Linked DNA regions of Sphaerotilus microaerophilus. The protein of the gene in region 1 interacts with the protein of each later gene in a pairwise test. Links are inferred from orthologs where the notes say so. Each region holds a gene or a part of one and is shown on either strand. Other genes may lie near its edges.

Region 1 (14,358 bases):
TTCACCACCCGCACACCCGTGCCATGAAAGTCGCGCACATTGCGTGTCGCAATCGTGAAACCCCTGGCGGCAGCAATCGCCGCGATGGCGCCATCCGCAAAGCCAATCGGGTTGCCGGCGGCCTTGGCTGCGGTGTCGAAGTCCAGCACACGGTCTTCGAACAGGGGGCGCACTTGCTGAGTCAGCGCCCGATGCAGATCCGTACGGCGGCGGCCCAGGGGCAACGCTGCCACGCCGGACAGCGGCTCGGCCCAGCTGATGGTGGTCAGGAACAGGCTGCCGACCAGCTGCGCATCCAGCCAGGTCAGCACAGCGGCAGACCGGTCAGGTTTGAGCGGCGGTCGAGGACGATTGTTCGAACGTGGCCGGCGCGATTGGCGTCGTTTCCCGCTGCAGGCACAGCTCCAGCTCATCCACTCCACCCACCCCCGCCCAATCCGAGCGAGCGCAGTTCCTGGCCCGATCTTCGACTGGACCGCCTCATCCAGAAGGCGGCGCGTCTCGTCCTCCACGCTGTGGCCGTGCTGGCTGGCCAACCGTTCGAGTGCGCTGAGGGTTTCCTCAGACAGGTCGTGGAGGGTCAAGGTGGGCATGGCGAGTTTCTCGGAGTCCGCTTCCCTCACCCCTCGAACAAATCCCCCAGCCCCGCCTTGTTCGGCGGCGCCACCCCCAGGTGGCGGTACGCGGCCAGCGTGGCGATGCGACCGCGCGGGGTGCGTTGCAGGAAGCCCTGCTGGATCAGGTAGGGCTCGATGACGTCTTCGATGGTGCCGGGCTCCTCGCCGATGGCGGCGGCGACGTTGTCCAGGCCGACCGGACCGCCGTCGAATCGGTGCACCACCGCCTCCAGCAGCTTGCGGTCCATCAGGTCGAAGCCCTGGGGGTCGACGTCCAGCATCGCCAGGGCCTTGTCGGCAATCGCCTTGATGATGCGGCCGTCGCCCTTGACCTCCGCGTAGTCGCGCACCCGGCGCAGCAGGCGGTTGGCGATGCGGGGGGTGCCGCGCGAGCGCCGGGCGATTTCCATCGCGCCTTCGGCGTCGATCGGCGCCTTCATCAGCCCGGCCGAGCGGGTGACGATGCGCACCAGTTCCTCGGGCGTGTAGAACTCCAGCCGCGCGACGATGCCGAAGCGGTCGCGCAGCGGGTTGGTCAGCATGCCGGCGCGGGTGGTGGCGCCCACCAGGGTGAAGGGCTGCAGGTCGAGCTTGATGCTGCGGGCGGCCGGGCCCTCGCCGATCATGATGTCGATCTGGTAGTCCTCCAGCGCGGGGTAGAGGATTTCCTCGACCACCGGCGAGAGGCGGTGGATCTCGTCGATGAACAGGACGTCGTTGGCCTCCAGGTTGGTCAGGATGGCGGCGAGGTCCTTGGGCTTCTCGAGCACCGGGCCGCTGGTCTGGCGCAGGTTGACGCCCAGCTCGGCGGCGATGATGTGGCTGAGCGTGGTCTTGCCCAGCCCGGGCGGGCCGAAGAGCAGCACGTGGTCGAGCGCCTCGGCGCGCTTCTTCGCGGCGCCGATGAAGATCTCCAGCTGCTCGCGGGCCTTGGCCTGGCCGACGTACTCCTGCAGCAGCTTGGGCCGCAGGGCGCGCTCCAGCGCCTCCTCGTTGGGCGAGGTGGGGGCGGCGCTGATCAGGCGGCGCTGCGGGGCGGGCGCGGCGCCCAGGTCGTCGGTCTGGATGGCCATCCAGTGATTATCGGGCGCAGCCCCCCATTTACTTCACCGTCAGCAGGCTCTCGTCCCAGCTGGCGTGCTTCTCGAAGCCCAGCAGGTTGGCGGTGGTGGCGGCGATGTTCGACAGGCCGGCCGTGTCCGTCTGGCGCAGGCCCAGGCGGCCGCCGCTGACGTTGTCGTACAGCACCAGCGGCACCTGGTTGAGCGTGTGCGCGGTCTTGGCCTTGAAGCTGCCGTCGGGGTTGGTGGCCGGCTGCTTGGTCTTCTTGTCGATCTCGTACATCTCGTCGGCGTTGCCGTGGTCGGCGGTGATCAGCGCCACGCCGCCGGCGGCATCCACGGCCGCCAGCACCCGCGCCAGTTCCAGATCCACCGCCTCGATGGCCATGGTCGCGGCGCGGAAGTGGCCGGTGTGGCCGACCATGTCGCCGTTGGCGAAGTTGCAGCGCAGCGTGCGGTACTGGCCGGACTGCAGCGCGGCGATCATCGCGTCGGCGATTTCGGCGGCCTTCATCCAGGGGCGCTGCTCGAAGGGCACCACGTCGCTGGGCACCTCCTGCCAGGTCTCGCCCTCGAACTTGCTGGAGCGGTTGCCGTTCCAGAAGTAGGTGACGTGGCCGAACTTCTGCGTTTCCGAGCAGGCGAACTGCGCCAGCCCGGCCTTGGCGAACCACTCGCCGGTGGTGTTGCGGATCGCCGGCGGGTCGACCAGGAAGCGCTGGGGCAGCTTCAGGTCGCCGTCGTACTGCAGCATGCCGGCGTAGGTGACCTTGGGGTGGCGCTGGCGGTCGAACTTGTCGAACACCGCGTCCTCGAAGGCGCGGGTGATCTCGATGGCGCGGTCGCCGCGGAAGTTGAAGAACACCACCGCGTCGCCGTCCTGCACCGTGCCGATGGGCTGGCCGGCCTCGGCGATCACGAAGGGCGGCAGGTCCTGGTCGATGGTGCCGGGGTGCATCTCGCGCAGGGCGCGCACGGCCGTGGCGCAGTCGGCGAACTGCGGGCCCTCGCCCAGCACATGCACGCGCCAGCCCTTGTCCACCATGGCCCAGTTGGCCTCGTAGCGGTCCATCGTGATGTTCTGGCGGCCACCGCCGGAGGCGATGCGGGCGTCGAAGCCGGCATCGTTCAGCCCGGCCAGGAAGGCCTCGAAGGGCTCGACGTAGTCCAGCGCGCTGGTCTCGGGCACGTCGCGGCCGTCCAGCAGCACGTGGATGCGCACGGTGGGCACGCCCTCGGACTTGGCGCGCGCCACCAGCGCCTTCAGGTGGTCGATGTGGCTGTGCACGTTGCCGTCGGAGAACAGCCCCAGGCAGTGCAGCACGCCGCGCCCGGCCTTGGCCGCGGCGACGATCTCCTGCCAGGCGGGGCCGGCCCAGATCGAGCCGGCGGCGATGGCATCAGCCACCAGCGCCGCGCCCTGGGCGTAGACCTGGCCGGCGCCGATGGCGTTGTGGCCGACTTCGGAGTTGCCCATGTCCTCATCGGAGGGCATGCCCACCGCGGTGCCGTGGGCGCGCAGGCGCACGTGGGGGTACTGCGCGAACAGGCGGTCGAGCGTGGGCTTGCGCGCCGCGGCGATGGCGTTGCCGACCTCGCTGCGGCCGATGCCGTAACCATCCAGCACGATGGTGACCACCGGGCCGGCCACGCCGGGGAAGGCTGAGAACTTGGGCAACATGAAGCGTTCCTGGGAGCAAGCAGAACCTGGGATTTTCGCACCCGGGCTCGCTGCCGCGCAGCCCTCGGAACGGCGCTTGAGCGTGCGCAATGGCCGGCGGAGCGAGCCGACTCGCTCAGCGCAGCGCGTTCAGCCCAAGGCCTTCAGCGCGAGCTTGATGCCCTCGCTGACGCCGACGTCCTTGGGCAGGTTCTTCAGCGCGGCGCCGGCTTCCTTTTCGTTGTAGCCCAGGGCGACCAGGGCCTGCACGATGTCGGCCTGGGCGTCGCTCTGCACCACCGCGCCGGGCAACGCCAGATCCGGGCCGAGCTTGCCCTTGAGTTCGAGCAGCAGGCGCTCGGCGGTCTTCTTGCCGATGCCGGGCACCTTGATCAGCCGGCCGGCCTGCTGGGCGGAGACGGCCTGCGCCAGGTCGTTCACGCTCAGGCCCGACAGGATGGACAGCGCGGTGCGCGCGCCCACGCCGGTGATCCTGATGAGCTGGCGGAACGTGGCGCGCTCTTCGGCGGTGAGAAAGCCGTAAAGCAGTTGTGCGTCCTCGCGCACGACGAAGTGCGTCAGCAGCGTGACGCGCTCGCCGAGCGCCGGGAGGTTGTAGAAGCTGCTCATCGGCACGTCGACTTCGTAGCCGACGCCGTTCACATCGATGAGGATCTGCGGCGGAGTCTTCTCCGCCAGGGTGCCGCTGAGCCGTCCGATCATCCGGGGATGATACGGGGCGACGGGCCGGGCGCTCAGCGGCGGGTCAGCGGCGGAAGAGGCCGAGGCGCTGGGCTTCCAGGGCGGCTTCGGCGCGCGAGCTCACGTTGAGCTTGCGGTAGATCTGCTTGACGTAGTCGGCGATGGTGTGGCGCGAGAGGCCGAGCTGCACGCCGATCTCGGGCAGGGTGAAGCCCTTGGCCACGCGCAGCAGCACCTCGCGCTCGCGCTCGGTCAGCTGCACGTTGGGCATCAGGCTGTCCTGCGTGCTCACGGCCTGCTGCGCGCCGGGGCGGTTGGCCTGGGCGGAGAAGTAGCTGATCATGCGCCGCGCAATCGACGGCGACAGCGGCGGCTCGCCCTGGCTGATGCGCTGCAGGTGCTCCATCAGCTGCTCGCGCGGCTGCTCCTTGAGCAGGTAGCCGTAGGCGCCGGCCTGCAGGGCGGGGAAGAGGTGGTCGTCGTCGTCGTGGATGGTCACGACCACCGACTGCGCATCGGGCTGGTTGTCGCGCAGCGCCTGCACGACCTTCACGCCGGAGCCGTCGGGCAGCCCGAGGTCGATCATTGCCAAGTCGAAGCGCTGGGCGCCCACCTGCTGCAGCGCGTCGTGCACCCGCGCGGCCTCGGTGACGGTGGAGCCGGGAAACACCTGCAGCACCAGGGTGCGCAGCCAGGCGCGGATCTCGGGCAGGTCTTCAAGCAGCAGGATCTGTTTCATGGTCGGGGCTCCGAAAGGGGCGCGCGGGGGGCGTCGAGGCGGTTATCGGTGGCAGGGCGGGCGAACTGGAGGGGCAGCGGCGGTGTCAGGTGCTCAAAGCGGCAAGGTCAAGCGGATCGTGGTGCCGTACCCGGGGCCGGACTCCACCAGGCACTGGCCCTGCAGTTGCTTGGCGCGGCCCTTCATGGTGGACATGCCATGCCCGCGGTCGAGCTTGCCGTCCATCTCCATCGGGATGCCCTTGCCGTTGTCGGCAATGGTCAGTTCGAAGTCGTTGTGATCCTGGCGGATCGAGATCTGGCAGTGGCTGGCGCCGCTGTGCTTGAGCACGTTGCTGACCGCCTCGCGCAGGATGCGGGTGGTCTGCACGTAGGCGCGTGCGCTCATCGCACGTTCGCTCATCAGCAGCTCGTCGGGCGTGTCCCAGGCGAGTTCGACGCCGCCCTGCGACAGGCGCATCATGATCTCGCTGCGCCAATCGCCGATGGCATCGCCCAGTTGCACCGCCTTGCCGGTGAGGCCGCGCACGGACAGGCGCATCTCTTCGAGCGCCTCGCGCGCCAGGGTGGAGATACGGTCGCTTTCGCTGGTGTGCACGATGGTCAGCAGCTTGGCGCCCAGATCGTCGTGCAGGTCGGCGGCGATGCGCTTGCGCTCCTTGGCGGTGACCTGCTCGACGCGCAGCTCGGCCATGCGGTCGTAGTTCTGCTCCATGTCGGTGGAGACTTCCTGCATGCGCTTCTCGGCGGCGGTGCGGGCCTGCTCGGCGGCTTCGAGGGCGCTGCGCTGCACCTGTTGCAGGCGCCAGACCATGCCGGCGAACATCACCAGCACCGACACGCTGATCGCCAGCTTGCCCGGCAGGAGCAGCGGGCCGGGCGAGAGCAGCCACTCGCCTGCGAGCACCAGCGCGCCGGAGCCGGCCGAGGCCGTGGCCAGGCGGAAGTCGGTGCGCGACATGTGCCAGGCGCGGTGCAGGAACACGCCCAGCGCGGCCACCAGCTCCACCACCAGGATCACCGCCCAGGGCTGCGCGACGGTGTAGACCCGCTCCGGCAGCGCCACCGCCAGGCCCAGCAGCACGAACAGGCACTGCAGGGCCAGGGAGGACTCCAGCCAGTCGATGCGCAGGCCGCAGGAGCGCAGCAGGAAGAGGATCGCCGCCACCGCCACCGGGGGCGTCAGCACGGTGATCACGATCTCGACGCCCAGGGCCGGCAGCGGCAGGTCCACCCCGAGCAGCAGGGCGCACAGGACCGACCAGCCCAGCGCCGCGGCGCCGAAGTAGGCCAGGTAGGGCAGCTTGCTCGTGACGGCCAGGACCAGCGCCGCCGCGCCGATGACGCCCGACAGCGCCAGCAGGGCCAGCGGCAGGCCCAGCTGCAGCGCGCGGGCGCGGGCGCGCTCGGCCTCCAGGGCCGGGTGAGCACCGATGCGCACCTCGGACAAGGCCCCCGCCCGCTCGTGGGAGGCCACCTTGCGCACCGGCAGGGCGCGCACCTGGATGTCCAGCAGGTTGCCGCGCTCGCGCAGCAGGCCGGGCGGCAGGTCGATCAGCGCCGGCTCGTGGCAGTCGGTCGCGCGCGGCTCGGGGTCGGCGCCCCGGCTGGCGATGTACTGGCCGTTCAACCGGACCGTGTACTGCGCGCACACCCTGGCAAGGTAGGCCGCCGGCATGCCGGGGCCGAAGCCCCCGCGTGGCACCTCGAACTCCATGCGGTACCACATCGGCAGCTCGTCACGCAGGCCGCGTTCCCAGGTGTGGGGCAGCTCGATGCGCTGGGCGGCAGTGCCTTCCGGGAACACGGGCGCAGCCGAGCGTATCGCCCAGGCCTGCACGATCGTGAGGCCGCCCTGGGTGGTGCTGCTGGACCCCAGCAGGCCGACCAGGGCTGCCAGGATGACCAGCAGGCAGGCCAGCAGCAGCGGCCAGCGGGCCGGGTGCAGGACGTGCCAGAGGGGGCGCTGCCCGTCGGCACCGGGTTTCAGCAAGCGGCCAAGCCAGCCGGGGAGGAGGCCGCTGGAGGCCGGCGCAGGGGGGGCGGACACGAAGGATCGGGTGGGCGCAAGAGGGTGGGGGAAACGGTCGGGGCGGCTGGTACACCAGTGCGCCCACAGGTGTAAAGGATTCTGCCGGAGCCCCACTCGGGTCGGGGGCAGCGACAATCGCGCCACCGGGCCCCGGCTCCAAACTTCGCACGCTTGCCTTGATCCTGCGCCTCGCCTTCACCCCCGTCGACAACGCGCGGCTCGCGCACCTGTGCGGTCCGCTCGATGAGCACCTGCGCAGCACCGAGGTGGCCTTGGCCGTCCAACTGCGGCGCCACAATGAAAAAATCCGCATCGATGGGGCGCCTGCGAACGCCCGGGTGGCGCGGACCTTCCTGGAGCAGATGTACCTGCGCTCGCAGCGGCCGATCGAGGCGGCCGAGCTGCAGCTGGCGCTGGTGCAGGCGATGCAGGGGCTGGCCGCCCGGGCCGAGGAGGGCCAGGCGGCGCCAGCGGATGCCGATGCGGGCGATCCCATCGTGCTGCGCACGCGCCGTGCCGACTTGGTGGGGCGCACGACCAACCAGATGGCCTACCTGCGCCACATGCTCAGCCACGACATCACCTTCGGCATCGGCCCGGCGGGCACCGGCAAGACCTTCCTGGCGGTGGCCTGCGCGGTCGATGCGCTGGAGCGCAACACCGTGCAGCGCATCATCCTGACGCGCCCGGCGGTCGAGGCGGGCGAGCGGCTGGGCTTCCTGCCCGGCGACCTGGCGCAGAAGGTAGACCCCTACCTGCGCCCGCTCTACGACGCGCTGTACGACCTGATGGGCCTGGAGCGCGTCACCAAGGCCTTCGAGAAGGGCCTGCTGGAGATCGCGCCGCTGGCCTTCATGCGCGGGCGCACGCTCAACCACGCCTTCGTGATCCTGGATGAGGCGCAGAACACCACCGTCGAGCAGATGAAGATGTTCCTCACCCGCATCGGCTTTGGCAGCCGCGCGGTGGTGACCGGGGATGTCAGCCAGATCGACCTGCCGCGTGGCACGACCAGCGGGCTGGTCGATGCCGCCCAGGTGCTGCGCGACGTGCGTGGCATCGCGATGACGCATTTCACCGCCGCCGACGTCGTGCGCCACCCGCTGGTGGCGCGCATCGTCGAGGCCTACGACGCCCAGCGCGAGCGCCGCGAGCGGGCCAACCCGTCCGCGGCCGAGGAACCCCGATGACCCTGCCGAGCCTGACCCTGTCGCTGCAGTTTGCCGACCCCCGCCACCGCGCCGACCTGCCGCGGCACAAGGTGATCCGCTGGCTGCGCCACGCGCTGGCCCTGCCTGGCGAGATCACCGTGCGCATCGTCGATACCGAGGAGGGTCAGGCGCTGAACCGTGACTACCGCGGCAAGGACTACGCCACCAACGTGCTGACCTTCGACTACGCGCGCGAGCCGGTCGTGTCGGCCGATCTGGTGCTCTGCGCGCCCGTCGTGCAGGCGGAGGCGGCGGTGGCCGGCAAGACCTTGCAGGCCCATTACGCCCACCTGCTGGTGCATGGTGCCCTGCACGCGCAGGGCTACGACCACGAGGACGACGAGGCCGAGGCCGAGCGCATGGAAGCGCGCGAGCGCGAGGTGCTGGCCACCCTCGGCTTTGCCGACCCCTACGCCTGATGGATCCTGATGGAGAACGCACCATGCCCTTCCGCCTCGGCCTGGCCGTCGCGCTCGTCTTCCTGCTGGGCCTGGTCGGGGTGCCGGCGATGAGCGCGGGCCCCGACGGGTCGGCTGCGCCGGCCGTGCCGGTCGCGTCCGTCCTGCCCACCGCGGCGGGCGACGATCCCCACCTCTGGCTGGAGGATGTGCTCGGCGAGCCCGCCCTGGACTGGGTGCGCGAGCGCAATGCCGAATCCCAGGCCGTGCTGACGGCCCCGCCGCTGTTTGGCGAGCTGAAGGCGCAGATGCTGGAGGTGCTCAACGACCGCCAGCGCATCCCGTCGGTGCGCCGCATCGGCGACCAGCTCTACAACTTCTGGCAGGACGCCGATCACCAGCGCGGCCTGTGGCGGCGCACGACCCTGGACGAGTACCGTCGCGCCGAGCCGCGCTGGGAGACGGTGCTCGACCTGGACGCGCTCGGCGCGGCCGAGGGCGAGAACTGGGTCTGGAAGGGCGCGAGCTGCCTGCCGCCGACGGGCGGCGACGCGGCCTGGACGCGCTGCCTGCTGCACCTGTCGCGTGGGGGCGCCGACGCGGTGGTGCTGCGCGAGTTCGACCTGCAGCAGCGCGCCTTCGTGCCCGGCGGCTTCAGCCTGCCCGAGGCCAAGAGCGATGTGGCCTGGCTGAGCCGCGATGAACTGCTCGTCGGCACCGACTTCGGCCCGGGCTCGCTGACCGACTCCGGCTACCCGCGGGTGATCCGGCGCTGGCGGCGCGGCAGCCCGCTGGCCGAGGCGCCGGTGGTGTTCGAGGCGCAGCGCAGCGATGTCAGCGCCTCGGCCTGGGTCGACCACACGCCCGGCCACCTGCGGGTCGGACTGTCGCGCTCGATCGATTTCTACCGCAGCGAGGACTTCCTCTGGCAGGACGAGGCGGCCGCACGGCCCGCCGGCCGGCTGCAGCACCTCGACAAGCCGGCCGATGCCAGCCTGTCCTTCCACGACGACTGGGTGCTGATGAGCCTGCGCAGTGCGCTGCCCGCACCGGACGCTGCCGGCGGCAGCCACCCGGCGGGCAGCCTGCTGGTGGCGCGGGCGGCGGATCTGCTCGCCGGCCGCCCGCGCTGGCAGGCCCTGTTCACGCCCACGGCCACGCGCTCGCTCGACGGCTGGACCTGGACCAGGACCCGCCTGCTGCTCACCGTGCTCGACAACGTGGCCACCCAGGTCGAGGAACTGCGCTGGGAGCCACCGGCTGCGGGCGCGCCGCCGACCGAGGGCCGGTGGGCGCGCCAGCCGCTGGCGCTGCCTGGTCCTGGCACGCTGTCGCTGGCGGCATTGCACGATCCGCACCGGCGTGACGACCCGCTGGCCGAGCACTACCTGATCAGCTACACCGATTTCCTGACGCCCGACAGCCTGATGCTGGGCCGCACCGGGGCGACCGTGCGGGAGCTGCTCAAGCAGCGCGCACGCCACTTCGACGCTGCCGGCATGCGCGTCGAGCAGCGCTTCGCCACCAGCCGGGACGGCACCCGCGTGCCCTACTTCGTGGTCTGGCCCGCCGGTGCCCAGGCGGACGGGCGCAACCCGACGCTGCTCTATGGCTACGGCGGCTTCGAGGTGTCGATGCAGCCCTGGTACTCCGCGGCCTTCGGCAAGGCCTGGTACCAGCGTGGCGGCGTGCTGGTGGTGGCCAACATCCGCGGTGGCGGTGAGTTCGGCCCGGCCTGGCACCAGGCGGCGGTGAAGGCGCACAAGCAGCGCAGCTACGACGACTTCATCGCCGTGGCCGAGGACCTGGTGCGCAGCGGCGTCACCGAGCCGAAGCGCCTGGGCATCATGGGCGGCTCCAACGGCGGCCTGCTGGTGGGCGCGGCCGTCACGCAGCGCCCGGACCTGTTCGGCGCGGTGGTCTGCCAGGTGCCGCTGCTGGACATGCGCCGCTACCACCTGCTGCTGGCCGGGGCGTCCTGGATGGCCGAGTACGGCAACCCCGACCTGCCGCAGGAGTGGGACTGGATCCGCCGCTACAGCCCCTACCAGCAACTGCGCCCCGGTGTGGCGTATCCGCGCCTGCTCGTCACCACATCCACGCGCGACGACCGTGTTCACCCGGGCCACGCCCGCAAGATGGTGGCGCGGCTGCGTGAGCTGGGTGCCCCGGTGCTCTATTACGAGAACATCGAGGGGGGGCATGGCGGTGCGGCCGACAACGCCCAGCGTGCCCACCTGATGGCGCTGGAATACAGCTACCTGTGGATGCAGCTCGGCGGTGGGCGCTGAAACGGGGCAGGGACCCCGGGCGCCAGGGCGGGCCTGGCGTGCAATGTTGCACCGCAACATCCCTGAACCCGACGCGGACTTCAAGTTGATGCAGCGATGTAATCAGGGTTAACCCTAGAATGAATTTCAGGGTTTTCCCTTAGGAGTCGCCATGAGCACACTTTCCATCCCCTCGGGCAGTTACCGCTCGCCCGCTTCCCTCGCGCTCACCACCCGTCTGCGGCGCGCCGTCTTCCACCTGTTCCACGCGGTCGGTTCGGCGGGTGTGGCGGTGTGGTCGGGCATCGGCCGGTCCCTGGAGCTGCGGGAGGTCGAACCGACCAACGCCGAAGAACTGCTCGAATACGCCGGACGCTTCGAGAAGACGCAGCCGTCCTACGCGGCCGATCTGCGTGCTGCGGCGCTGCGCTACATGGAGTGATGCCGTCACGGCGGGTCGACCGGTGATCAGGGTCGATTCGCGGCGCAGACACAAAAAAGCCCGCTGGCGCGGGCTTTTTGCCGAGCGGCGAGACCGTTCAGGCAGACAGTTCGGCTTCGAGCTTCTGCTTGGTGGCGGTCAACTCGGCCGGCAGGTGGTAGGCCAGCTGGGTGAACAGCTCGTCGTGCAGCTTCAGCTCGGCCTTCCAGGCGTCGGGGTCGGCATTGATGATGCTGGCGTACTGCTCCTTCGAGAAGTCCAGGCCGCTCCAGTCCAGGTCCTCGTAGCGCGGGCTCACGCCGAAGAAGTGGCCTTCGCCCTGGCCCGTGCCTTCCACGCGCTCGACCATCCACTTCAGGACGCGGGCGTTGTCGCCATAGCCCGGCCAGACGAACTTGCCGTCGGCGCCCTTGCGGAACCAGTTGACGCAGAAGATCTTGGGCAGCTTGGCGCCTTCGCCTTGCAGCTTGTTGCCCACGTCCAGCCAGTGCTGGAAGTAGTCGGCCATGTTGTAACCGCAGAAGGGCAGCATCGCGAACGGGTCGCGGCGCACCACGCCCTGCGCGCCAAAGGCGGCGGCGGTGGTTTCCGAGCCCATCGTGGCGGCCATGTACACGCCTTCGGTCCAGCTGCGCGCCTCGGTGACGAGCGGCACGGTGGTCGAGCGGCGGCCGCCGAAGATGAAGGCGTCGATCGGCACGCCGGTGGCGTCGTCCCAGGCCGCGTCCAGGGCTGGGTTGTTGGTGGCGCCCACGGTGAAGCGCGAGTTCGGGTGCGCGGCCTTGGTGCCCTTTTCCTTGGCGATGGCCGGGGTCCAGTCGTTGCCCTGCCAGTCGATCGCGTGGGCCGGCGCGTCGCCGTCCATGCCTTCCCACCACACGTCACCGTCGTCGGTCAGCGCGACGTTGGTGAAGATGGTGTCCTTCTCGACCGACTTCATGCAGTTCGGGTTGGTCAGGAAGTTGGTGCCCGGGGCGACGCCGAAGTAGCCGGCCTCGGGGTTGATCGCGTACAGGCGGCCATCCTTGCCGGGCTTGATCCAGGCGATGTCGTCACCGATGGTGGTGACCTTCCAGCCACCCATGGCCGCCGGCGGGATCAGCATCGCGAAGTTGGTCTTGCCGCAGGCCGACGGGAAAGCGGCGGCGACGTGGTACTTCTTGCCCGCGGGCGAGGTCACGCCCAGGATCAGCATGTGCTCGGCCAGCCAGCCCTGCTGGCGGCCCATCGTGGAGGCGATGCGCAGCGCGAAGCACTTCTTGCCCAGCAGCGCGTTGCCGCCGTAGCCCGAACCGTAGGACCAGATCTCCTGGGTCTCGGGGTAGTGGACGATGTACTTGGTGGTCGGGTTGCACGGCCAGGTGGTCGTGTCCTTCTCGCCCTCGGCCAGCGGGGCACCCACGGTGTGCATGCAGGGCACGAAGTCGCCATCGTTGCCCAGCAGGTCGATCACGGCGCGACCCATGCGGGTCATCAGCTTCATGTTCACGGCCACGTAGGCCGAGTCGGACAGCTCCACGCCGATGTGGGCGATCGGCGAGCCCAGCGGGCCCATGCTGAAGGGCACCACGTACATCGTGCGACCCTTCATGCAGCCCTTGAACAGCGCCTTCTCACCGGTTTGCAGCAGCGTGCGCATCTCGGCCGGGGCCATCCAGTTGTTGGTCGGGCCGGCGTCTTCCTTCTTCTGCGAGCAGATGTAGGTGCGGTCCTCGACGCGGGCCACGTCGGACGGGTCGGTCACCGCCAGGTAGCTGCCCGGGCGCTTGGCCAGCTTCTTGAAGCTGCCGGCGTCGACCAGCTGCTGGCACAGGCGGTCGTACTCTTCCTGCGTGCCGTCGCACCAGTGGATCGCAGCGGGCTGGGTGAGTGCGGCCATCTCGGCCACCCAGGCAATCAGTTTGGAATTCTTGACGTAGTCCGGTGCGTTGACGGTCATGCGAAGGCTCCTAAGGTTGAAAAAGGCATCTCGGAAACGCTCGAAGACGCAAGCGCGACCGAACGTTTTCGGGATGCCATGAAAAAACAGTGTAGGGGCCGCCCTTTCTGGATCACAGAGGGGTTACATGCGTTTTTTGCATAGATAGATGCAGGGCGCGCGAATCGAGGGTGATGCGTGCGGTTTTTGCTTTTTGGCCCCGGCGCAGCCCGGCGGGTGCGCGCGGCTGGTTACAGGCGGGTTCCGATGGCAGCGAGCACGGCAAGGGGGGCGGTCTCGGCGCGCAGCACCCGGGGGCCCAGCGTCGTGGGCAGGGCGCCCTGGCCGCGCAGAGCGGCCTCCTCCTCCGGCGTGAAGCCGCCTTCCGGCCCGCTGAAGAGGGTCCACTGGGTGATCCGGGCTGCCACGCCGTCGTGCAGCCGCTCGGCCAGCGGGCGGGCCTCGGCCAGGGACAGCAGCAGCCGTCCCATGGCGGACGCACCGGTGTTGACCGTCCCGGCCGCCTCTGTCAGGAGCGCGGTCAGTGTGCGGATGGGGCCGATGCGGGGCACCCGGGTGCGGCCGCACTGCTCCGCGGCGGCGATCGCCACGGCCTGCCAATGCGCTTGCTTGCGCTCGGCCCGCTCGCCCGACAGGCGCAGGACGCTGCGCCCGGTCTGCACCGGCTCGATCGCGGTGGCGCCGAGCTCGGTGGCCTTCTCGACCAGCCAGTCGAAGCGGTCGTTGGCCGGCATCGCGGCCACCAGCGTCACGTTGACCGGCAGTTCGCGCTCGACCGGATCGTGGTCGATCACCCGGACGTCGACGTGCTGTCGGCCCATCGAGACCACCTCGGCAGACCACTCGCCGCCGCGCCCGTCGAACAGCGTGATGCCCTCGTCGGGCTGCAGGCGCAGCACCTGGACGTGCCGGGCTGCAGCGGGGGGGAGCCGCAGGGAATCGGTGGCGGCGAGGGGGAGATCGACGAAGAAGCGCGGCATCGGTGGCATGGAGGTGGGTGCGGCGAGGCTGCCATTGTCGGCCCGCCCCCGGCCCGGCGCTCCACGGGAGCAGGCTCAGGCGGCCGCCAGTGCGCGCCGCAGCTGGATGGCCTCTGCGACGTGTGCCACGCCGATGTCCGCCGCGCCTGCGGCATCGGCGGCGCTGCGTGCGATGCGCAGCACCCGGTGCACGCTGCGGCCGGACCAGCCCAGGCGCAGGGCGGCGGCATGGAGGAAGTCCAGCGCGGCCTTCGCGGCGTGGGCGTGCTCGTCCAGGGCCGGGCCTTCGAGGTCGGCGTTCCAGCAGC
Region 2 (14,486 bases), 4.6 Mb from region 1 along the record:
GATGGGCACGGCCACCGCCAGCGGCCCGGACCGCGCCACCAAGGCCGCCGAGGCCGCCGTGGCCTGCCCGCTGCTGGAGGGCATCGACCTGTCCGGCGCGCGCGGCGTGCTGGTGCTGATCGCGGCCAGCAAGCAGACCTTCAAGCTCGCCGAGAGCCGCAACGCGATGACCACCATCCGCCGCTACGCCGCGGACGATGCGCACGTCATCTTCGGCACCGCCTACGACGAGACCCTGGGCGACGCCCTGCGCGTGACCGTGATCGCCACCGGCCTGGCCCCGGCCAAGCGCGTGGCCGCGCCGATCAGCGTGGTGCAGAACACCCAGGTGCACGCCCATGCCCATGTCCATGCGCAGGTTGCCCAGGCGCACATGCAGCCACAGCAGCGCACCGGCACCGACAACATCCCGGTGCTGACCCAGCCGCTGAACTCGCCGGTGCAGCCCTCGCACCCGGGCGTCGGCGCCGCGCCGGACTACGCCGTGCCCAGCGTCTGGCGCACCAACCGCACCCAGGCCGCGGCCCGGGTGGACGCGCTGGCGTCCAACGGCATGGAAGAGATCGAGATCCCGGCTTTCCTGCGCAAGCAGGCCGACTGAGGCGGGGGTGGGTGAGCTGCCGGTTGGCCGCTTGCTCATCACGCAGTGATCCTTGCTCCTCCGCTCTCACCCCGGCGCCCGCCCCAGGTGCCGGGGTGTTCGTCATGGCGGCAACAGGAAACCGGATGCTTCCGGACACCCGCTGGACACCCACAGGAAAAGGGGCGCCGCCTAAAATCACGGAATGCTCAAACAGCGCACGCTCAAGTCCCTGACCCGCGCCGTGGGCGTGGGCCTGCACAGCGGACAGAAGGTCGAACTCACGCTGCGACCGGCGGCCCCGGACACCGGCATCGTCTTCCGCCGCACCGACCTGCCCGAGCCGATGGACATCCCCGCGCTGGCGACGATGGTCTGCGATACCCGCATGGCCTCGACGATCTCGGTCGGCGGCGACCCGGGTGCACCCAAGGTGCAGACCACCGAGCACCTGCTGTCGGCCTGTGTCGGCCTGGGGCTGGACAACCTGTACATCGACATCACCGCCGACGAGGTGCCCATCCTCGACGGCTCGGCCGCCTCCTTTGTCTTCCTGCTGCAAAGCGCCGGCATCGAGCTGCAGAACGCGCCCAAGCGCTTCATCAAGGTGAAGAAGCCCGTGGAGGTGCGCCAGGGTGAGGGGTCCAGCGCGATCTGGGCGAAGCTGGAGCCCTACCATGGCTACAAGCTCGGCTTCGAGATCGAGTTCCACCACCCCGCGCTGGACGCCACCGGGCAGCGCTACGTCTTTGACATGGGCAGCGGCCAGTACCGGCGCGACATCGCCCGGGCGCGCACCTTCGGCTTCACCAAGGACGTGGAGATGATGCGCTCGCGCGGCCTGACACTGGGCGGCAGCATGGACAACGCCATCGTGGTGGACGACTACCGCGTGCTCAATGCCGAGGGGCTGCGCTACGACGACGAGTTCGTCAAGCACAAGATCCTCGACGCCATCGGCGACATGGCCCTGGCCGGCAAGCCGCTGCTGGCCGCCTACAGCTCGTTCCGCGGCGGCCACGCGCTCAACAACCGGCTGGTGCGCGCGCTGCTGGATGACCAGAGCGCCTGGGAGATCGTCACCTTCGAGGACGAGGCCCGTGCCCCGGCCGGCTTCGCCGAACTGGCCCCGGCCTGGTGAGCTGCCCACCGATACGCCACTGAGCCACCATGCTGATCTTCCGCTTCGTCATCATCGGGCTGCTGGTGGGCTCGGCACTGAGCTTTGCGCTCTACATCGGCACGCAGGACCGCCGCTGGATGAGCCGCGGCCTGCTGATCCTGAAGTGGACCGTGATCGCCGGGCTGGCCTTCTTTGCCGTGCTGCTGCTGGAGCGCATCGCGATCGCGGTGTGAACCCGCTCCGGTCGGATCAGAACAACCGCTGCGCCAGGAAGGTCAGCGAGCGGCCCAGCGCCAACGCACTGGCTGCCGGCTGGTAGGCCGGGCGGGCCCAGCAGTTGAAGCCGTGGCCGGCCTGCTCGTAGACGTGCACCTCGGCTGAGTTCGCTTCGATCTGCGGCTGCAGTGCGTCGCGCACCCGCTCCACCGCCTCCAGCGGGATCGCGGCATCGCGGTCGCCGTAGTGCAGCTGGATGGGGCAGCCGACGGCGGGCGCGAGCTGCAGCTGGTCCTGGATGCCACCGCCGTAGTAGGCCACCGCGGCATCGACCTGCCCGGCGGCTGCCGCTGCCCAGACCAGCCGGCCGCCCATGCAGTAGCCGATGGCACCGGCGCGGCGCCCCGCCACCTCGGGCCGCGCGCGCAGCGCCTGCATGGCGGTGGCGACGTCCGCGCCCAGTTCCGCCGGCGCCGCGGCCTTCATCATCGCGATCGCCCGATCACGCTCCGCCCCTTCATAGCCCAGCTCGATGCGCGTCGCCTGGCGCCAGAACAGGTCCGGCGCCAGTACCACGTACCCAGCCAGCGCGTACTGCTCGGCCACGGCGCGGACGTGCGCGTTGACGCCGAAGATCTCCTGCAGCAGCAACAGCCCGGGGCCGTGACCGGCGGGCGGCAGGGCCAGGTAGGCGTCGAAGGGCAGTACGCCGGCCTCGCCGAGGCGGATCCACTGCGTGCGGATGGGAGAGTCACTCATGGTCTTCGTCCTGATCCTGGGTGAGAGTGTGTCAATACACCCGTCCGCCGCGGAAGTGGGCGTGCTGCCGCCGGGTCAGTTCGGTCACCTTGCCGAGCGCGGCCATGGAGGCGCCAGCGTGGGCATGGGCGATCGCCAGGCCGAGCGCGTCGGCGGCGTCCTGCGGTGGCGCGGCGGCCAGGTTCAGCAGGCGCTTGACCATCTCCTGCACCTGCGCCTTGCGCGCCTGGCCGTGGCCGACCACGGCCTTCTTCATTTGCAGCGCGGTGTACTCGGTCACCGCGAGGTCCTTGGACACCAGCGCCGTCAGCGCCGCGCCGCGGGCCTGGCCGAGCAGCAGCGTGCTCTGCGGGTTGACGTTGACGAAGACGATTTCCACCGACGCGCAGTCCGGCTGGTAGGTGTCCACCACCTCGCGGATGCCGTCGAAGAGGATCTTCAGCCGCCCGGGCAGGTCGCCCAGTGCGGCCTCCTTGGTGCGCACCGTGCCGCTGGCCACGTAGGCCAGCCGCTGGCCGTCCGCGTCGATCAGCCCGAAGCCGGTGGTGGCCAGCCCGGGGTCGATGCCAAGGATGCGCAGGACGGCCATGCGCGCTGGGTCAGTGGCGGAAGTGGCGCGTGCCGGTGAAGACCATCGCGATGCCGCGCTCGTTCGCGGCGTCGATCACCTCCTGGTCGCGCATCGAGCCACCCGGGTGGATGACGCTAGTGGCGCCCGCATCGACCACCACGTCCAGGCCGTCGCGGAATGGGAAGAAGGCGTCGCTGGCCACCGCGGTGCCCTGCAGGCTCAGGCCGGCGGCCTGGGCCTTGATGCTGGCGATGCGGGCCGAGTCGAGGCGGCTCATCTGGCCGGCGCCGACGCCGAAGGTCATGCCGTCCTTGCAGAAGACGATGGCGTTGCTCTTGACGAAGCGGCCCACCTTCCAGGCGAACAGCAGATCCTGCATCTGCTGCTCGGTCGGCGCCAGCTTCGTGACCACCTTGACCTCGCCGACGATGTCCACGTTGTCGGCCGACTGCAGCAGCATGCCGCCGCCCACGCGCTTGAAGTCCAGCGCGTTGACGGCCGTGGTGATGGGCACCTCCAGCAGGCGCACATTGACCTTGCTGGCGTAGGCGGCGCGGGCGGCCGGGGTGATGGCCGGGGCGATCGCCACTTCGACGAAGTGCTTGTTGGCGTTGATCTTCTCGACCACGTCGGCGTCCAGCGGGCGGTTGAAGGCGATGATGCCGCCGAAGGCCGAGGTCGGGTCGGTCTTGAGCGCCTTCTCATAGGCTTCCAGCAGGGTCGCGCCGATGGCCACGCCACAGGGGTTGGCGTGCTTGACGATCACGCAGGCCGGCACGTCGAAGGCCTTGACGCATTCCCAGGCCGCATCGGCGTCGGCGATGTTGTTGAAGCTCAGTTCCTTGCCCTGGATCTGGGTCCAGCCCGCGAGCAGGCCGGCGGCCGGGGCGGCCTCCTTGTAGAAGGCGGCCGACTGGTGCGGGTTCTCGCCGTAGCGCATGCCCTGCACCTTGTGCAGCTGCAGGTTGAAGACGGCGGGGTACTCCTCGCGCTTCGGCACGGCGGCGGTGTTTTCCTCGGCGCCCGGCTCGATGGCGGTCAGGTAGTTGCTGATCATGCCGTCGTAGGCGGCGGTGTGCGAGAACACCTTCTTGGCCAGCCTGAACTTGGTGGCGCGCGTCAGGCTGCTGCCGTTGGAGGCAGCGAGCTCGGCCAGCACCTGCGGGTAGTCGGCCGGGTCGATCACGACGCCCACGTCCTGCCAGTTCTTGGCCGCGGCGCGCAGCATGGCCGGGCCACCGATGTCGATGTTCTCGATCGCGTCCTCGAAGGTGCAGTCCGCCTTGGCGGTGGCCTGGGCAAACGGGTACAGGTTGATGATCAGCAGGTCGATGGTGCCGATGCCGTGCTCCTTGAGCGCAGCCATGTGCTCGGGCACATCGCGGCGCGCCAGCAGGCCACCGTGCACGCGCGGGTGCAGGGTCTTGACGCGGCCGTCGAGCATCTCCGGGAAGCCGGTGATCTCGCTCACCTCGGTCACTGGCAGGCCGGCGCCGGCCAGCAGCTTGGCGGTGCCGCCGGTGGACAGCAGCTGGATGCCGTGGCCGTGCAGGGCCTGGGCGAATTCGACGATGCCGGTCTTGTCCGAGACCGAGAGCAGGGCGGTGGTCATGGTGTGTTCAGGTAGGAAGTGAGTTGTTTGGGACGCGTCGAGGGAGCCCGGCTCATTCGGCCAATTTGTGCTCCAGGAGTTTCCTGCGCAGCGTGTTGCGGTTGATGCCCAGCCACTCGGCGGCGCGGCTCTGGTTGCCTTCGGCCTGGGCCAGCACGACTTCCAGCAGCGGGCGCTCCACGGCCTTGATCACCATGTCGTACAGGCCGTTGGGCTCCATGCCTTCGAGGTCGCGGAAGTAGATGCCCAGGTTGGCGCGCACGGCAGCGTCGATGGGCAGGGGTGCGGCGTCGGCAGGGGCAGCAGCGTCCGGCGTGGCGGCGGGGTGGGAGGCATCGGTCGGCTGCAGGGTGTCGTCGCTGCTCATGCGGCGTGGTCCAGTTCGAAGAGGGCTTGATTCGCGGCGAGGGGATCGGCAGCGGTGGGCAGCGGCCAGCTCGGGTGCTGCTCGGCCAGTTCACCCAGGAAGTGGTCGAGCGCCTCGTGCTGGGCGCGGGCACTGTCGATGCGGTTCATCGCCGCGCGGAAGGTTCCCCCACCCGGCAGGGCATGCACGGCCCAGCCGATGTGCTTGCGGGCGCTGCGCACGCCCAGGTGTTCGCCGTAGAGGCTGTAGTGGTCGTCCAGGTGGGCCAGCAGCCAGCCACGCACCGCCTGGGTGGCGGGCGGGGCACGGTGCTCGCCGTGGCGCAGGAAATGGTCGATCTCGCCAAAGATCCAGGGCCGGCCCTGGGCGGCACGGCCGATCATCAGCGCGTCAGCGCCGGTGGCGGCCAGCACGGCGGCGGCCTTCTCGGGCCCGTCGATGTCGCCGTTGGCGACCACCGGGATGCGCAGCGCGGCCTTCACCGCAGCGATGGTCTCGTACTCGGCCGCGCCCTTGTAGCCCTGCTCGCGGGTGCGCCCATGCACGGTCAGCAGCGCGATGCCGGCGGACTCGGCGGCGCGGGCCAGGCGCAGCGCGTTGCGCTCGGCCTCGCACCAGCCGGTGCGCATCTTCAGCGTCACCGGCACGCCGCGCGGTGCGCAGGCGGCCACCACGGCCTCGACGATGGCCAGCGCGAGCGGCTCGTCGCGCATCAGCGCCGAGCCGGCCCAGACGTTGCACACCTTCTTGGCCGGGCAGCCCATGTTGATGTCGATGATCTGCGCGCCCGCGTCGATGTTGAAAAGCGCGGCCTCGGCCATCACCTGCGGTTCGGTGCCGGCGATCTGCACCGCGATCGGGCCCGGTTCGCCCTGGTGGTTCAGGCGGTGGCGGGTCTTGCGGCTGTCGCGCAGCTGGGGCTGCGAACTCACCATCTCGCTGACCGCATGGCCCGCGCCCAGGCGCCTGCAGAGCTGGCGGAAGGCGCGATCGGTCACGCCGGCCATCGGCGCGACGAACAGGCGGTTCGGCAGTTCGTGGGGCCCGATGTGCATGGGGCGGGGCGTGAGGTGCTGCAAAAGGAGGCAGGAGTATAGCGGCGTGAACCTTTGCACGATCCCCGGCGCGATCCTGTGTCGACCCGCAACGAGGACAATGATCCGATGGAAGCCTGGCTCGAATCCCTGGTCGCCTCCCTGCTCACGGCGCTCGCGCTGCCGCAGTACGGGCTGTCGACCGTCTTCATCGTCGCCACCATCTCCGCCACGCTGCTGCCGCTGGGTTCCGAGCCGGCGGTGTTCGGCCTGGTCAAGCTCAACCCGGAGCTGTTCTGGCCGGCCGTGCTGGTGGCCACCGCGGGCAACACGCTGGGCGGGGCGATCTCCTGGTGGATGGGTTGGGGGGCGGAGAAGGCCTACGAGAGCGTCACCCACCACAGCCCCGAGGTGCGCGCGCTGGTCATCCTGCAGCGCTTTGGCGCCAAGGCCTGCCTGCTGAGCTGGCTGCCGGTGGTCGGTGACCCGCTGTGCGCCGTGGCCGGCTGGCTGCGCCTGCCCTTCTGGCCCTGCGTGCTCTACATGGCGATCGGCAAGTTCGGCCGCTACGTGGTGATGACCGCGGCGCTGCTGTGGTTCTTCCCGGGCACGTTCACGCCCTGATGCCGTCCGGTCCGAACGGATCCAGGCGGCCCGGGTGTGCGCCTTGCCCCTCGCGGGTCTGCGGCCTTCCCCCTTTGGCGGGAGAGCCGATCGGCGGGCGCCGTTCATACTGCGCACCAGGAGCCCCGACGATGACGCCCACCAGCACAAGCACCGGCATGACCAACGGCACGACCGCACCCACCACCCCGGCCTACGACGAGCTGACCCGCCGCAACGAGCGTGCCTGGCGCCTGGAGCACCTCGGCTCCATCGCCGGCTGGGACCAGGCCGCCAACATGCCGCCCAAGGGCAACGAGGCGCGCGCCGCCGCGCTGGCCGAGCTAGGCTCGCTGCTGCACGGCCTGGCCACCGATCCGCTCCTGCCCGAGCTGCTCGACCGCGCCGAGCAGGAGCCGCTGGACCCTCTGCAGCGTGCCAACCTGCGCGAGATGCGGCGCGACTGGGTGGCCAACAACGCGCTGCCGGGCGGCTTGGTCGAGCAGCGCACCCTGGCGACCGCGCGCTGCGAGCACGCCTGGCGCACGCAGCGCCCGGCCAACGACTGGGCCGGCTTCGTCGAGAACCTGCGCCCGGTGGTGCGCATCGCCCGCGAGGAGGCGATCTGCCTGTCGCAGGCCACCGGGCTGGCGCCGTACGACGCGCTGATCGACCGCTTCGAGCCCGGCATGCGTGCGACTGAACTGGCGCGGCTGTTTGGCGACCTGCGCGGCTGGCTGCCGGACCTGATCGCGCGGGTGCGTGAGCGCCAGGCCGGCGAGACGGTGCTGCGCCCGACGGGGCCCTTCGACCGGGCGGCGCAGAAGGCGCTGGGCGAGGCGGCGATGCGGCTGCTGGACTTCGACTTCGATGCCGGGCGGCTCGACGAGAGCACCCACCCCTTCTCCGGCGGCGTGCCCGAGGACGTGCGCCTGACCACCCGCTACCTCGACGACGACCTGCAGCAGGCGCTGTACGGCGTGATCCACGAGACCGGCCACGCCCGCTATGAGCAGAGCCTGCCGCGCAGCCTCCTCGGCCAGCCGGTGGCCCGGGCGCGCTCCTTCGGCATCCACGAGAGCCAGAGCCTGTCCTTCGAGATGCAGCTGGGCATGCACCCCGGTTTCATCGGCCTGCTGGTGCCGTTGATCGAGCAGCACTTCGGGCACCAGGCGGCTTTCGCGCCGGCCAACCTGGCGCGCCTGCTGACGCGGGTGCACCCCGGTTTCATCCGCGTCGATGCCGATGAGCTGACCTACCCGGCGCATGTGATGCTGCGCTTCGAGATCGAGCAGGCCCTGATCGGCGGCGAGATCGAGGTGGAGGACATCCCCACGCTCTGGGATCAGAAGATGGCGGCCTACCTGGGCGTGGACACGCGGGGCAACTTCCGCGACGGCGCGATGCAGGACGTGCACTGGCCCAGCGGCGCCTTCGGCTACTTCCCCTGTTACACGCTGGGGGCGATGTACGCGGCGCAGTGGTTCGCCGCGATGCGCCGCGCCACGCCCGACCTGGACGCGCGCATCGCCGCGGGCGATCTAGCGCCGGTGTTCGGCTGGCTGCGCGAGCACATCTGGCTGCCCGCCTCGCGCTGGCCCACGCCCGAGCTGGCCCTGCGCGCCAGTGGCGAGCCGCTCAACCCGGCGCACTACCGGGCGCACCTGGAGCGGCGCTACCTGGGCTGAGGCGGACTGCATTCACGGCAGAGGCAGGGGCGCCCCTGCCCTGGGGCTTCCCTAGAATCGGCTGAAAAGGTTCTTCCTCGAACTGCCTGCCAACCGATTTCAACGGAGCCCGCCATGACGCACGCGCCCATCGACCTCTCCCACATCGTTCCGCGCGACAAGGCCGAGATCCTGTCGCAGGCGCTGCCCTACATCCGCAAGTTCCACGGCAAGACGCTGGTGATCAAGTACGGCGGCAATGCGATGACCGACCCGGCGCTGCAGCAGGACTTCGCCGAGGACATCGTGCTGCTCAAGCTGGTGGGCATGAACCCCATCGTGGTGCACGGCGGCGGCCCGCAGATCGACTCGGCGCTGGCCAAGATCGGCAAGAAGGGCACCTTCATCCAGGGCATGCGCGTCACCGACGAGGAGACCATGGACGTGGTCGAGTGGGTGCTCGCCGGCGAGGTGCAGCAGGAGATCGTCGGCCTGATCAACGCCGCGGGCGGCAAGGCCGTGGGCCTGACCGGCCGCGACGGCGGGTTGATCCGCGCGCGCAAGCTCAAGCTGCTGGACAAGGACGACCCGAGCAAGGAGCACGACGTCGGCCAGGTCGGCGAGATCGAGTCCATCGACCCGAGCGTGGTCAAGGCGCTGCAGGACGACCAGTTCATCCCGGTGATCAGCCCGATCGGCTTCGGCGCGGCCAACGAGAGCTACAACATCAACGCCGACCTGGTGGCCTCCAAGCTGGCCGAGGTGCTCAAGGCCGAGAAGCTGATGCTGCTGACCAACATCAAGGGCGTGCTGGACAAGGAGGGCAACCTGCTGACCGACCTGACCGCGCGGCGCATCGACGAGCTGGTGGCCGACGGCACCATCTCCGGCGGCATGCTGCCCAAGATCGCCGGCGCGCTGGACGCGGCCAAGAGCGGCGTGAACACGGTGCACATCGTCGACGGCCGCGTGCCGCACGCGATGCTGCTGGAGATCCTGACGGATCAGGCCTACGGGACGATGATCCGGTCGCATTGACCGCCCGACCTCCACCTGCCCTCCGAGGACTGCCGCCATGGGACTGCCCCAGCCGAAAGTGCCCTTCGACCGCCAGGACTACTTTGCCTGGGAGACCCAGCAGCCGACCAAGAATGAGTACGTGGCCGGCGAGGTCTTCGCCATGGTGGGCGCCCGCCAGGAGCATGCGCTGGTGGCGCTCGCGCTGGCGGCCCGTTTTCGCGAACACCTGCGCGGCACGCGTTGCCGTGCCTACCCGACGGACATGAAGCTGGAGGTCGAGGCGGCCGACGCGGTGTTCTACCCCGACGTGATGGTCAGCTGCGACGAGGCGGACCGCTCACGCGCGCTGGCGATCCAGGCGCCCTGCCTGATCGTGGAGGTGCTGTCGGACTCGACGGCGGCTTACGACCGGGGCGCCAAGTTCGCGGCCTATCGCCGCTTGCCCTCGCTGCAGGAGTACCTGCTGGTCGACATCGATGCGCGCCGGCTGGAGCTGTTCCGCCGCGAGACGGTGGGCTGGGTGCTGCACGAACCGGTGGGCGAGGGCGATGCCGCGCTGCTGCCGCTCACCAGCATCGGCCTGGACCTGACCGCGGCGGACACCTTCGGCGACCTGCAGGCGTGAGCGGCGACCGCGCTGCCCGCTCATCCAGGTCAGGCCGGCCGGTTTGGCTGTTCGACCTCGATAACACCCTGCACGACGCCTCGCACGCGGCGTTCGGGATGATCGACCGGTCGATGAACGACTACATCGAGCGCGAGCTGGCGGTGTCGGCCGAGGAGGCCAACCGGCTGCGCGGGCATTACTGGCACCGCTATGGCGCCACGCTGCTCGGCCTGATGCGCCACCACGGCGTGAAGGCGCCGCACTTCCTGCATCACACCCATGTGCTGCCGGGGCTGGAGAGCCGGCTGCGTGCCCACGCGCATGACCTCGCCGCGCTGGCGCGGCTGCCGGGGGCGAAGTTCATCCTGACCAACGCGCCGCTGGCCTATGCCGAGCGGGTGCTGGGCGCACTGGGCATGGCGCGGCTGTTCAATGGCGTGATCGCGATCGACCAGATGCGCATGTTCGGCCAGCTGCGCCCCAAGCCGGACGTGCGCATGCTGCGCCGCGTGGCGGTGCAGCTGCGCGTGCCGCCCGGGCGCTGCGTGCTGGTCGAGGACACGCTGGGCCACCAGAAGGCGGCGCGGCGCGTGGGCATGGGCACCGTGTGGATGCAGCGCTGGCTGCGGCGCAACGCGCACGGCCCCGAGGTGGGGGTCCGCCTGCACCGCCGACCTGTGTACGTGTGTGACAGAATCCGCAGCCTGCAGGCGCTGACCCGGTCGGTGGTCCTGCGGCGGTGCGGCTGATCGCTGGTCGCGCCTGAGTGCCTTGATGGATTCGAGCCGCGGCGCAGCGGCCATCGCTGCCCCTTTCGCCGTTCCCCCCGCTCTGCCCGCTCCCCCTGCTGTCACCCATGACCGAGTCGTCCGTCTCTGCTCCTGGCTTGCCCGCCGATGACCTCGTGCAGCCGCTGGCCGAGGGGACGGATGCCGCGGGGCCACCATCGCTGTCGCCATTGCCGGAGCCTTCGGCCCGTGATGACGCCGCCCTGGTCGCAGCGGCCCCGGCCGCCGCGCCGGCCCGCAAGCGGCCCAAGCCCGGCGAGCGCCGGGTGCAGATCCTGCAGACGCTGGCGCAGATGCTGGAGCAGCCCGGCGCCGAGCGCGTCACCACCGCGGCGCTGGCCGCGCGGCTGGAGGTGAGCGAGGCGGCGCTGTACCGCCACTTCGCCAGCAAGGCGCAGATGTTCGAGGGGCTGATCGAGTTCATCGAGACCAGCATCTTCACCCTCGTCAACCAGATCAGCGAGCGCGAGGCGACCGGCCAGGCCCAGGCGGCGCGCACGGTGGCGGTGCTGCTGCAGTTCGCCGAGAAGAACCCGGGCATGACACGGGTGATGGTGGGCGACGCGCTGGTATTCGAGCACGAGCGGCTGCAGGCACGCATGAACCAGTTCTTCGACCGCATCGAGTCGCAGCTGCGCCAGAGCCTGCGCCTGGCCGCCGAGGCGCGGGGCTCGGCCACGCCGACGGTGGAGTCCAGCGCGCTGGCCTCGGTGCTGACCAGCTTCTGCGCTGGCCGGCTGCAGCGCTACGCGCGCTCGGGTTTCAAGCGCAGCCCGACCGAGCACCTCGACGCCGCGCTGCGGCACTTGGTGCTCTGAACCACGACCGATCCCCGTCCGCTGGCGCCCTGGCGCTGACACTGGCAGGCGAAGCCCTCTGGTTGCTGCCCGAGCGCGCGCTGTGGTGGCCGGCACGCGCGATGCTGCTGGTGGCCGATGTGCATCTGGGCAAGGCGCAGAGCTTTCGCCGCCTGGGCGTGCCGGTGCCGGGTGGCAGTGGCAGTGAAACCCTGGCGCGGCTGAGCGGGCTGATCGACACCCTGGGCGTAGAAGAGCTGGTCTTCCTGGGCGACCTGCTGCACTCGCGCCACGCCCACGACGAGGCGCCAGCGGCGCTGCTGCGCGCCTGGCGGCAGCGCCACGCCGGCCTGGCCGTGACACTGGTGCGCGGCAACCACGATGACCGCGCCGGCGATCCGCCCGCCGATCTGGGCATCGCCCTGGTCGACGAACCATGGCGCGTCGGCCCCTTTGCGCTGTGCCACCACCCGCAGACGGTGGCGGGCGCCTACGCCCTGGCCGGGCACGTCCACCCCTGCGTGAACCTGGGCGGGCGGGCGCGGGACCGGCTGCGGCTGCCCTGCTTCCAGCTGGGGGCCGAGGCGGGCGTGCTGCCGGCCTTCGGCGCCTTCACCGGCATGCACCCGGTGCGGCCGCAGGCGGACGAGCGGTTGTACGTCATCGCTGACGACGCGGTGGTGGCGCTGCCGGGCGGCTGACCGCAGCGGCCGGGGCTGCGGCCGACCTTGGGCGGCCCGTACACTTCCCGCCATGGCTGATCTGGATACTTTTCTCACCCGGGCCGAGGCGCTGCTGGCGCGCCTGGAGGCCGTTCTCCCTCACCCCCTCACGGCGCCCGACTGGGATGCCGGCGTGGCCTTCCGCTACCGCAAGCGCGGCGCCAGCGGCTGGCTGGAGCCAGTGCGCCACGTGGCGACCATCCGCCTGGGCGACCTGCAGGAGGTCGACGCGCAGAAGGAGCGCCTGCTGCGCAACACCGCGCAGTTCGTGGCCGGCCGTCCGGCCAACAACGTGCTGCTGACCGGCGCGCGCGGCACCGGCAAGAGCTCGCTGATCAAGGCCTGCCTGAACGAGTTCGCGCCGCAGGGCCTGCGGCTGATCGAGGTGGACAAGGCCGACCTGACCGACCTGCCCGACCTGGCCGAGCTGGTGTCCGGGCGGCCGGAGCGCTTCGTCATCTACTGCGACGACCTCAGCTTCGAGGAGGGCGAGGCCGGCTACAAGGCGCTGAAGTCGATGCTCGACGGCACGGTGTCGCAGGGCGGCGAGAACGTGCTGATCTACGCCACCAGCAACCGCCGCCACCTGCTGCCCGAGCGGATGTTGGACAACCTCGGCGCCACCTACACCGACGAGGGTGAGCTGCACCCGGGCGAGGCGGTGGAGGAGAAGATCTCGCTGTCCGAGCGCTTTGGCATGTGGATCAGCTTCTACCCCTTCAGCCAGCGCGAGTACCTGGCGATCGCGGCCCAGTGGCTGCGCCACTTCGGTGCGGACGAGACGGCCATCGCCGCGGCGCGTCAGGAGGCGCTGGTCTGGGCGCTGGAGCGCGGGTCGCGCTCGGGCCGGGTGGCGCAGCAGTTTGCGCGCGACTACGTCGGCCGCGGCCTGCCGCAGGGCGATGTTGGCGGTGCGGCCGCCGGCGCGATGGCCGCAGGAAGTGACGACATCCCGGCCGGGCTGGACCATGTCTGAAGCGGTGCCGGGGCCAGCGGGCGAGCGCACGCCGGTGGACGTGGCGGTGGGCGTGCTGATCGAGCGCGATGCCGCCGGCCGGGAAGGCCGCTTCCTGCTGACCTCGCGGCCCGAGGGCAAGGTCTACGCCGGCTACTGGGAATTCCCGGGCGGCAAGCTGGAGGCGGGCGAATCGGTGGAGGCGGCGCTGGCGCGCGAGCTGCACGAGGAACTGGGCGTCACCATCGACACGGCCCAGGTGGAGCGCTGGCAGGAGCTGGTGATGGACTACCCGCACGCGCGCGTGCGCCTGCACTTCTGCAAGGTGTTCGGCTGGTCGGGCGAGTTCGAGATGCGCGAGCAGCAGGCGATGGCCTGGCAGACGCTGCCGACCGAGGTCGTGCCGGTGCTGCCGGGCACGGTGCCGGTGCTGCAGTGGCTGGCGGCCGAGCGCGAATTCGCCGGTGCCACGCACCGCGGCGATTGAAGCACCGGCTGCGGCCGGGGGCCAGGGTGCGGGTGTCAGTCCCCGCGCGGCGGGGGTTGGCGTGGATCGTCGTCTGGCGGCGCGTCGGCGGGGACGCTGTAGTCCCCGGCCGCCCAGGCGCCGAAGTCGATCTGCCGACAGCGTTCGCAGCAGAAGGGCCGCCAGGGGTTGGAGGGGGCGAACAGGCTGGGCCGGCGACAGGTGGGGCAGGCGACGGTGGGTGGCGGGCGCCGGCTGCCCGGCGTGAGGTCGGTCGTCACGGTGGGTTCTCAGCCTCTCAGGCGCACAGCGTCAGGTCGATGGACACGTCCTCCGGCGCGGGCCGCAGGCGGCCATCGGCATCGGCGCGCATCAGCCGCACCGCCAGCAGCAGCCGGTTGCCGCTGATCTCCGGCACGATGCGCAGCGCCGGGTCGATGCGCAGGCGCACCAGCTGGAAGCTGCGTCCGTTGCCCAGGCTCTGCTGGTACACGCCGCCACGCACCCGCACCGACTGGGCCGAGCCGGTTTCACGCAGCAGCGCCAGGCAGACCTCCAGCGCTTCGGCCAGCGGGTCGAGCGTGCCGACCCAGCGCAGC

The links.
Region 2: the proteins of ruvA (region 1) and ruvC interact in binary tests that used the Escherichia coli proteins (3 or more experiments, as listed by UniProt). The link is inferred for Sphaerotilus microaerophilus from one-to-one orthologs.

Annotation. Positions count from the first base shown.
Region 1 is NZ_AP025730.1:5,964,304-5,978,661, reverse strand. The notes cover bases 2,276-5,133. They hold ruvA (Holliday junction branch migration protein RuvA), read right to left. Parts: upstream 4,062-5,133; coding sequence 3,489-4,061; downstream 2,276-3,488. Other genes in these bases: NGK70_RS25960 (sensor histidine kinase), read right to left, coding at 4,873-5,133; NGK70_RS25965 (response regulator), read right to left, coding at 4,105-4,779; gpmI (2,3-bisphosphoglycerate-independent phosphoglycerate mutase), read right to left, coding at 2,276-3,359. Outside these bases: NGK70_RS26720 (FitA-like ribbon-helix-helix domain-containing protein), read right to left, coding at 1-593; Holliday junction branch migration DNA helicase RuvB, read right to left, coding at 620-1,690; more of gpmI, read right to left, coding at 1,719-2,275; more of NGK70_RS25960, read right to left, coding at 5,134-6,828; NGK70_RS25955 (PhoH family protein), read left to right, coding at 6,987-8,000; rRNA maturation RNase YbeY, read left to right, coding at 7,997-8,440; NGK70_RS25945 (prolyl oligopeptidase family serine peptidase), read left to right, coding at 8,464-10,710; NGK70_RS25940 (hypothetical protein), read left to right, coding at 10,862-11,131; NGK70_RS25935 (phosphoenolpyruvate carboxykinase (GTP)), read right to left, coding at 11,229-13,070; NGK70_RS25930 (16S rRNA (uracil(1498)-N(3))-methyltransferase), read right to left, coding at 13,301-14,050; NGK70_RS25925 (YifB family Mg chelatase-like AAA ATPase), read right to left, coding at 14,126-14,358. UniProt on the Escherichia coli protein: The RuvA-RuvB-RuvC complex processes Holliday junction (HJ) DNA during genetic recombination and DNA repair.
Region 2 is NZ_AP025730.1:1,369,227-1,383,712, forward strand. The notes cover bases 1,485-4,470. They hold ruvC (crossover junction endodeoxyribonuclease RuvC), read right to left. Parts: upstream 3,259-4,470; coding sequence 2,710-3,258; downstream 1,485-2,709. Other genes in these bases: lpxC (UDP-3-O-acyl-N-acetylglucosamine deacetylase), read left to right, coding at 1,485-1,721; NGK70_RS06040 (hypothetical protein), read left to right, coding at 1,751-1,936; NGK70_RS06045 (dienelactone hydrolase family protein), read right to left, coding at 1,953-2,663; purH (bifunctional phosphoribosylaminoimidazolecarboxamide formyltransferase/IMP cyclohydrolase), read right to left, coding at 3,278-4,470. In the rest of the region: cell division protein FtsZ, read left to right, coding at 1-601; more of lpxC, read left to right, coding at 786-1,484; more of purH, read right to left, coding at 4,471-4,861; NGK70_RS06060 (helix-turn-helix domain-containing protein), read right to left, coding at 4,914-5,141; tRNA dihydrouridine synthase DusB, read right to left, coding at 5,225-6,283; NGK70_RS06070 (YqaA family protein), read left to right, coding at 6,392-6,886; NGK70_RS06075 (carboxypeptidase M32), read left to right, coding at 7,018-8,553; argB (acetylglutamate kinase), read left to right, coding at 8,668-9,570; NGK70_RS06085 (Uma2 family endonuclease), read left to right, coding at 9,608-10,177; NGK70_RS06090 (pyrimidine 5'-nucleotidase), read left to right, coding at 10,174-10,908; nucleoid occlusion factor SlmA, read left to right, coding at 11,016-11,765; ligase-associated DNA damage response endonuclease PdeM, read left to right, coding at 11,762-12,445; NGK70_RS06105 (ATP-binding protein), read left to right, coding at 12,498-13,442; NGK70_RS06110 (NUDIX domain-containing protein), read left to right, coding at 13,435-13,908; NGK70_RS06115 (DNA gyrase inhibitor YacG), read right to left, coding at 13,944-14,168; cell division protein ZapD, read right to left, coding at 14,186-14,486.